DNA from 2 places in the Halomonas sp. H10-59 genome. Region 1 is predicted to be linked to the other one. Evidence: predicted binding sites of a transcription regulator. Region 1 holds the regulator's gene; the other holds the start of a gene.

Region 1 (4,178 bases):
ACGCTGCTGGCGCTGGGCCTGGTCTCGGTGCTGGTGGCCTACCTCCAGTACTATCGCCGTACCCGGGACCTGTGGGGCATGGTCAAGTTCTGGGAGAAGCGCCTGACCCTGACCGTGCGCGAGTTTGGCTGGCAACGTGCCGGCATCCTGCTGCTGTTGCTGGGCGTGGTGGTGCGCTATCTGCTGGCGCTGAACGTCGTCTAGGGCTTGTCTGAAAAGTGCCTGCGCTCGGTAATACGGCGTTAAAAATCGTCTGGTGCGCCAGCCCGGTCAAAATGCTCATTTACACCCCGTAAACTGCGCTTTCTCACCGATTTTTGCCTTGTCTAACCTTCGCTCGTCGACTTTTCGGACAGCGCCTAGGGCCTGGCTGACAGGCACTTGCGTTCTTCGACTTGCCAGACCAGGCCACGACGCGCAAGGGCGCCACTACGGCGGTGTCGTCCTTGGCGCTTTCCGATGTGCTGCCGACGAAAAGCCTCTCCCGTATTGTCCTCGCCGGGGTAAGCGGTCGCTGACCTCTTCGCCACTAAAGCGTCCGGATGGTAGACTGGCGCCTCTTTCATTTTCAGCCGTGATGTCCCGCTCCCATGTCGCCACAGTCCGCCTCCGCCACCCTGTTCGATCCCCGTACCCCCGAGGATGACCATCTCTCGATCGATGCCGGCGTCAGCCCGGCCGACCCTGCTACGGATGGCGATCAGACGGAAGCCCAAGTTCAGGCCAAGGCACGGCGTGAGTTCAACAAGCTGCAGAAGCGCCTGCGCCGCCAGGCCGGTAACGCCATCATCGACTACGGCATGATCCAGGAAGGCGACAAGATCATGGTGTGTCTGTCTGGTGGCAAGGACAGCTACACCATGCTCGAGATCCTGCGCAGCCTTCAGCGCAACGCGCCGGTCAACTTCTCGCTGGTGGCGGTGAATCTGGATCAGAAGCAGCCGGGCTTTCCGGAGCATGTGCTGCCGAACTATCTGGACAGCATCGGCGTGGACTACCACATCCTCGAGCGCGACACCTATTCGGTGGTGAAGGAGAAGACGCCGGAGGGCAAGACCACCTGCGCGCTCTGCTCACGCCTGCGGCGCGGCTCGCTCTATGGTTTCGCCGAGGAGATCGGGGCGACCAAGATCGCCCTGGGCCACCACCGCGAGGACATTCTCGAGACGCTGTTTCTGAACATGTTCTTCGGTGGCAGCCTCAAGGCGATGCCGCCCAAGCTGCTCTCCGACGACGGCAAGAACATCGTTATCCGCCCGCTGGCGTACTGCCGCGAGGCCGATATCCAGGCCTACAGCGAGGCGATGGAGTTCCCGATCATCCCGTGCAACCTGTGTGGTTCCCAGCCCAACCTGCAGCGCCAGGTGGTCAAGGAGATGCTGGCCGAGTGGGAGGTCAAGCATCCCGGGCGCCTCGAGAGCATGTTCAAGGCGGTGACCAATGTGGCGCCGTCGCAGCTGGCGGATCGGCAACTGTTTGACTTCGAGGGGCTGGAGGCCGTACAGGCCGAACGCCAGGCCCGGCGCATCGACGTGGTGGATGCCGGCTGATCTCGCCAACAGCGAATGTGCAGGACGCCATGACAGCAAAAGAGGCCGCATCTCCGGAGGCGGCCTCTTTTTGTCATACGCCATCTATTACGCTCTGCTTTCCAGATCCTGGATACCGGGCCCTGCCGGCCAAGCCCGGCACACTGCCGCCAGGCCCGCTCAGGTAACTTCGGTGTCGGCCAGGGTCGACAGCGCGGTCAGGTCGAGGATATTGACCTCACGTCCCGATACCGCCACCAGATCCTGCTGCTGGAAACGCCCGAGGATACGGCTGACCGTTTCCACCGCCAGCCCCAGGTGATTGCCGATGTCGGCGCGGGACATGGACAGGCGGAAGCTGAACGGCGAATAGCCGCGGCGGCGGAAGCGGTCGGACAGGCCGAGGAAGAAGCAGGCCAGGCGCTGATCGGCGGTCTTGCGTGACAGCAGCTGCATCATCCGGCGGTCCTCTCGCAGCTCCTTGCTCAGGGTGCGAAACAGCTGGGCACGCAGCTCCGGTAGGGTCTGGGTCAGCGCATCGAGGCGGTCGAAGGGAATCTCGCACACCGTGGTGGTCTCCAGCGCCACCACGCTGCCGGGATAGCGGCCGTCGTCGATGCCATCCAGGCCAACCAGTTCACTGGGCAGGAAGAAGTTGGTCAACTGAGCTTCGCCGCTGCCTTCGGTGGTGATCTGCTTGAGACTCCCCGATCGGACCGCGAAGACGCTGGTGAAGCGATCTCCCTGCTCGACCAATCGTGTGCCTTTCTTGATCGGCGGGTGACGACGGATGATGGAATCGAAGCGCTCGAGGTCGGCGGTCTCCAGCGACAGCGGAAGGCATAAGGAACTCAGGCTGCAGGACTCACAGCGAGTCTCATGCAGCATGGGACGCCGCCGATCTTGGGCCGTAGGACTCATTCGCAGCTCCTGTGGATCTGGGATCGATATTGACTGGGCCATGGGGAGAACAGACGTCGCCCGTACAGCACGTTGATGGCACTATTCTACACCCTCAGATCAGCTAAAAGTGGCGTCTACCTCTTTAGGATTAATAACTTAGAGGTAGGATGCGTCATTGATGCAGCCCAGTCCAAAGTTGCCAGACGGCAAAGGCGATGATCATGCCAGCGGCGGCGAGGCGTGTTGCCCGATGCGCCAGCAGGGCCTGCATTTGTCTGGCGGCGAGGCCCGTCACCACCAGCGCCGGAAGCGTGCCAAGACCGAAGCTCGCCATCAGCAGTGCGCCCTCGAGGGGTTCGGCCCGTGCCAGGCTCCAGGCCAGCATCGAGTACACCAGGCCACAGGGCAGCCAGCCCCAGATGGCGCCCAGCGCCACCGCCTGGGGCAGACGCACCACCGGCAACAGGCGTCTGCCTGCGGGTTCCAGGTACCTCCAGAGGTGACGCCCCAGTGCCTCGACGTGACGCAGGCCTTTCCATAGATCGGCAATGTAAAGCGCCATCAGGATCAACATCAGGCTGGCGACGATCTGCATCAGGCCACGCAGGGTCGGCGAAAGGCCGATCACCGAACCCAGGGTGGCAACCAGAGCGCCCGCCACACAGTAGCTGGTGATACGACCTACATTGTAGCCGAGCACCAGAGAGCCCACCCGCCAAGGTTGACGCATGCTGGTGGGGATGGCAAAGGTCAGAGCGCTCATGATGCCGCCGCACATGCCAATACAGTGTGCACCACCAAGCAGACCAAACACGAAGGCCGCCATCATGGGAGGCAGTTCCAGGCCGGTAGGATTCACTCAGGCCCTCTGGACGATGGATCACGATCGGATGTCTGCGCAGGCGTTTCGGACGAGGAAGCGCCGTCATCGGCACTGCGAGTGTCGTCTTCATCTTCGAACAGGATGCGATAGGCGGGGCCTTCGAGGTCCTCGAACTGGTCGTTGCGCACCGCCCAGAAGAAGGCCCAGACCGCCAGGCCCAGCAGGATCAACGACAAGGGTATCAACAGGTAAAGGATGCTCATGGGCCGGGGCTTGCGGTGACGGGTGAAGGTGTCGCGGTCGGCCTGGTGCGTCCGCGCCGCAGACGCAGGGCATTGCCGATGACCAGCAACGAGCTGAGTGACATGCCGATGGCGGCAAGCCATGGGGGCACGAAGCCCAGCGCCGCTGCGGGCAGCGCCACGACATTGTAGAGCACCGACCAGGACAGATTCTGGCGAATGATGCGACGGGTCTGGCGGGCCACCTCGATGGCTTCGACGATACCCGTGAGCGGTTCGCCCAGCAATACAAGATCGGCGCGGGTGCGGGTGAGGTCGCTGGCCCCGGCCATGGCGATGGCAAGGTCGGCGCCGGCCAGTACCGGCACGTCATTGATGCCATCACCGACCATGGCCACCTTTTCGCCCTGTGCCTGCCGCGCCTTCAAGTGCCCGAGCTTGTCCTCGGGGGAGGCCTCGCCACGCCACTGACCGACGCCCAGCGTGCGCGCAAGCTGGCCAACGTTGACGGCGCGGTCGCCCGACAGGATCTCGATGGCAAGCCCTCGCTGGGCGAGGGCGGCGAGGGTCTCGGCGGCGTCGTCACGGGGCTGATCGTCGAGCTTGAACCAGGCCTGGGGCTTGCCTTCGCTGGCCAGCAGCAACCAAAGCCCTGCGCCAGGGAGCTCAGGAACGGGTTGG
Region 2 (4,178 bases), 1.0 Mb from region 1:
CGAACTGGCAGCGATCCTTGGGGTGCTGATGGTGACGCGCGGTAAAGCAGCGCGACGACCAGGCCAGCGGCAGGTGGCCGTAGGCCAGCACCTCGCAGTCCAGCGCCAGCCCCGCCTCGCGGGCGTCAGACAGCAGCCGGGCCAGGTCGGCGCCAGGCAACTCCACCGGGGCGACGAAGCGGAACATGCCGGCGCGCTTGAGGATTTCCAGGGTCGGCACATTGTAGAGGTTGAGCGCCGGGCCGCCGACGAAGGGCAGGCCCGCCTCGGACAGCCGGTGCACCGCGCTCATGTCGTTGGCCTCGACCAGGAAGTCGCCGTTGTCGCACAGCCTGGTCAGGTCGCGCAGGTCGGCGTTGGACTCGATCAGGGTCTGCGAACCGAGGATCACCTGCTTGCCGGCGGCGGCGAGCTGGTGGCCGATCTCCAGCCAGTCGGCGAGCTTCATGTCGCGCCGCCGGGAGCACACGGTTTCGCCCAGGGTGACGCTGGTCAGCGGCCAGTGGCAGGCCTGTTCATAAAAGGCGAAGTAGCGCTCGCGGGTCCAGTAGAAGGACACCGGGCCAAGGCTCAATTCCAGTGAAGCAGCGGTCATCTCGCCTCCTGTCATTTCCAGTCGCGCTCGTAGGCGCCGAGAGTATGGGTGGAGCCTTCGGCCAGCGGCGCCAGGGCGGCGCTCCAGTCGGCCTGGGGGCGATAGTCGTCGCCGGCCCGGTCCAGATGGTCCAGCGCCTGGCGCCACACGCGGGTGACGCTGGCCACATAGGCCGGACTGCGCTGACGACCCTCGATCTTGATCGCCTTGATGCCCAGCGCCGCCAGCTGGGGCAGCAGGTCCAGGGTGCTGAGGCTGGTCGGCGCCTCGATGGCGTGGCCGACGTCGCCCTCGACGTTGAAGCGTCCCTTGCACAGGGTCGGGTAGCCGGCCTGTTCGTCGGCGCGGTAGCGATCGATCAACACGCCGTTCAGGCGCGATTCGCGTCCGCTGGCGGTCTCCTCCCAGCGCACGTGGGCCGCCGGCGAGCACACGCCGTGGGTGTTGGGCGACTCGCCGGTCAGGTAGGACGACAGATAGCAGCGGCCCTCGGCCATGATGCACAGGCTGCCGAAGGCGAACACCTCGAGCTCCACCGGGCTGTGGCGGGCCAGGTCGCGCACCTGGTGGATCGACAGCACCCTGGGCAGCACCGCGCGGCGGATGCCGAACTCGCGGTGGTAGAAGGCCAGCGCCTCGTGGCTGGTGGCGGAGCCTTGCACCGACAGGTGGCGGGGGATGTCCGGGTGGCGTTCGGCGGCGTAGGCCAGGAGGCCCGGGTCGGCCAGGATCAGGGCGTCGACCTGAAGCGAAGCCGCCTGGTCCACCGCCGCGCGCCACTGAGCCAGGCTCGACTGCTGCGGGTAGGTATTGATCGCGCAGAACACCCGGCAGCCCCGGGCGTGGGCGTAGTCGATACCCTCGCGGGCGCGCTTGTCGGTGAAGTTCAGCCCGGCGAACTGGCGGGCGTTGGTGGCGTTCTGAAAGCCGAAGTAGACCGCGTTGGCGCCCTCGTCCACGGCGCGCTTCAAAGCGGGCAGGCTACCCGCAGGACAGACCAGTTCCATGTCGATCTCCGAGCGAAGAGAGGCGCCATGCTAGCCCCGCGCGGACACCGTCGGCTTGATGCGTATCAGTGTCCGCCAATGAAGTAGGGGATGGAGCGAAGAGATGACGCGCTGCACCGGGGCCGGGTGTGGATAACCTGGCGATAGTGGGGGGCCGACTTGCGGGCCAGGCGTGTCGATAAAGGTGGGGATGAACTTGTGAGTCGTTCTGTGGATAACCCTGTGTGGCACCTTGTGAAAAGTGGTGGGCAGGCGGTGCAGGGGCTGTGGAAGGCGGTGTATAAGTCGCGTGTCAGTGGTTATCAGCGGCTCGCTGTCGTAAACGAAAACGGGCCCCGCAGGGCCCGTGGTCTTCATGCCGGTGCCTACTGACCGCCGGAGGGGAAGTGGAACTCCGCCTGGGTGGTCTCGAAGGGCGAGGGCCAGCGCTGTGACACCGCCTTGCGGCGGGTGTAGAAGCGCACAGCGTCGGGGCCGTAGGCGTGCAGGTCGCCGAACAGCGAACGCTTCCAGCCGCCGAAGCTGTGGCTGGCCACCGGCACCGGCAGCGGCACGTTGATACCCACCATGCCGACCTCGATGGCGTCGGTGAAGCGACGTGCCGCCTCGCCGTCACGGGTGAACAGGCAGGTGCCGTTGCCGTACTCGTGGGCGTTGGTCAGGGCGATGGCCTCGTCGAGGCTGTCGACACGCACCACGCACAGCACCGGGCCGAAGATCTCCTCGCGGTAGATGGTCATCTCCGGGGTGACCCGGTCGAACAGGCAGCCGCCGACGAAGAAGCCGTTCTCGTGGCCCGGGACCACCAGGTCGCGGCCGTCGGCCACGAGGGTGGCACCTTCCTGCACGCCCTTCTCGATATAGCCGAGCACCTTGTCGCGATGCTGGGCGGTGACCAGGGCGCCCATGTCCAGGCCCTTGTCGGTGCCGGGGCCGATCTTCAGCGCGGCGATCTTGGGACCCATGGCCTCGATCAGGCGGTCGGCGGTGTCATCGCCGACGCACACCGCCACCGAGATCGCCATGCAGCGCTCGCCGGCGCTGCCGTAGGAGGCCCCCATCAGGGTGTTGGCGGCGTTGTCGATATCGGCGTCGGCCAGCACCACTGCGTGGTTCTTGGCGCCACCGAGGGCCTGCACCCGCTTGCCGCTCTCGGCACCACGCCGGTAGATGGTCTCGGCGATGGGGGTCGAGCCGACGAAGGACACGGCCTTGACCTCGGGGGCGTCGAGCAGCGCCTCGACGGTCTCGCGGCCGCCCTGGACCACGTTCATGATGCCCTGGGGCAGGCCGGCTTCCTCGAGCAGGCGGGCGACCGCCAGGGCGGCGGACGGGTCCTTCTCGGAGGGCTTGAGCACGAAGGCGTTGCCGCAGGCGATGGCCATCGGGTACATCCACAGCGGCACCATCGCCGGGAAGTTGAACGGGGTGATTCCGGCCACCACGCCCAGCGGCTGGAAGTTGGAGAAGGCGTCGATGGACGGCCCCACGTTGTGGGAGTACTGACCCTTGAGCAGCTCCGGCACGCCGCAGGCGTACTCGACGTTCTCGATGCCGCGCTTGAGCTCGCCCATGGCGTCCTCGAGGGTCTTGCCGTGCTCCTCGCTGATCAGTTGCACCAGGCGATCGGCGTCACGCTCCAGCAACGCCTTGAAGCGGTACATCACCTGGGCGCGCTTGGCCGGCGGGGTATCGCGCCAGGCCGGGAAGGCCGCCTGGGCGGCGTCGATGGCGGCCTTGACGGTGTCGGCGTCGCCGTCGGCGACCTGGCGAATGGTCTCGCCGGTGGCCGGGTTGGTGACCGGCAGGTGGCGGCCGGCCTCGAGATCCTGACCATTGATCCAGTGATTGACGTTGTCCATCGAGGGTCCTCAAGTGTCGAAAGGGCGGACGGGCATGGCCCGTCCGCGCTGTGGATAAGGCTGTGAACAGTGGGTGTAAAGGTTGTCCACAGGCTGTCGGTTTCAGGTGGATAAGCCGGGCGCTGGGTACCGGCAAGCGGCCCCAGGCGAGCGGGCTCAGGCAAGCGGTCTTGGTCGAGCGGCCCCAGTCAAGCGGCCTCAGTCGAGCCGGTCGAGGGTCTCGGCGACGGCGTCGAACAGGCGCTCGAGCTCCGCCTCGGTGGTGGCGAAGGGAGGGCCGAACTGCAGGGTGTCGCCACCGAAGCGCACATAGAAGCCGGCCTCCCACAGCGCCAGGTGGGCGTCGCGCGGGCGGATGGCCGGATCACCGTCGCGCGGGGCCAGCTGGATCGCCCCGGCCAGGCCGAAGTTGCGGATGTCGACCACATGGGAGCGGCCCTTCAAGGCGTGCAGGCGATCCTCGAAGGCCGGGGCGATAGCCCTGACCTGGGCCGGGAAGTCCTCGCGCTCGAGCAGGTCCAGCGCGGCCAGGGCGGCGGCGCAGGCCACCGGATGGCCGCTGTAGGTGTAGCCGTGGGGAAATTCGATGGCGTGCCCCGGGCCGCCGGCGTGCATGAAGGTGTTATGGATCTCGCCAGAGGCGATCACCGCACCCATCGGCACGCAGCCGTTGGTGATCTGCTTGGCCACCGTCATCAGATCAGGGGTGACGCC

Evidence for each region. Region 1 encodes FNR, which switches genes on or off when oxygen is low (the NO sensors DNR and NnrR bind a similar motif). Its sites were predicted from a motif close to TTGATNTANATCAA; they were not measured.
Region 2: the regulator FNR is predicted to act here: its motif matches at 1,658-1,671, upstream of NFG57_RS19650 (peptidase U32 family protein).

Annotation. Positions count from the first base shown of each region.
Region 1 covers NZ_CP098828.1:750,307-754,484, forward strand. Annotated here, with positions in the region: gene NFG57_RS03410 (hypothetical protein) at 1-204, shown strand, start outside; gene ttcA (tRNA 2-thiocytidine(32) synthetase TtcA) at 591-1,550, shown strand; gene fnr (fumarate/nitrate reduction transcriptional regulator Fnr) at 1,710-2,450, opposite strand; gene NFG57_RS03425 (sulfite exporter TauE/SafE family protein) at 2,605-3,291, opposite strand; gene ccoS (cbb3-type cytochrome oxidase assembly protein CcoS) at 3,288-3,518, opposite strand; gene NFG57_RS03435 (heavy metal translocating P-type ATPase) at 3,515-4,178, opposite strand, start outside.
Region 2 covers NZ_CP098828.1:4,494,663-4,498,840, reverse strand. Annotated here, with positions in the region: gene NFG57_RS19655 (U32 family peptidase) at 1-595, opposite strand, end outside; gene NFG57_RS19650 (peptidase U32 family protein) at 607-1,602, opposite strand; gene NFG57_RS19645 (CoA-acylating methylmalonate-semialdehyde dehydrogenase) at 1,968-3,464, opposite strand; gene NFG57_RS19640 (aminotransferase class III-fold pyridoxal phosphate-dependent enzyme) at 3,663-4,178, opposite strand, start outside.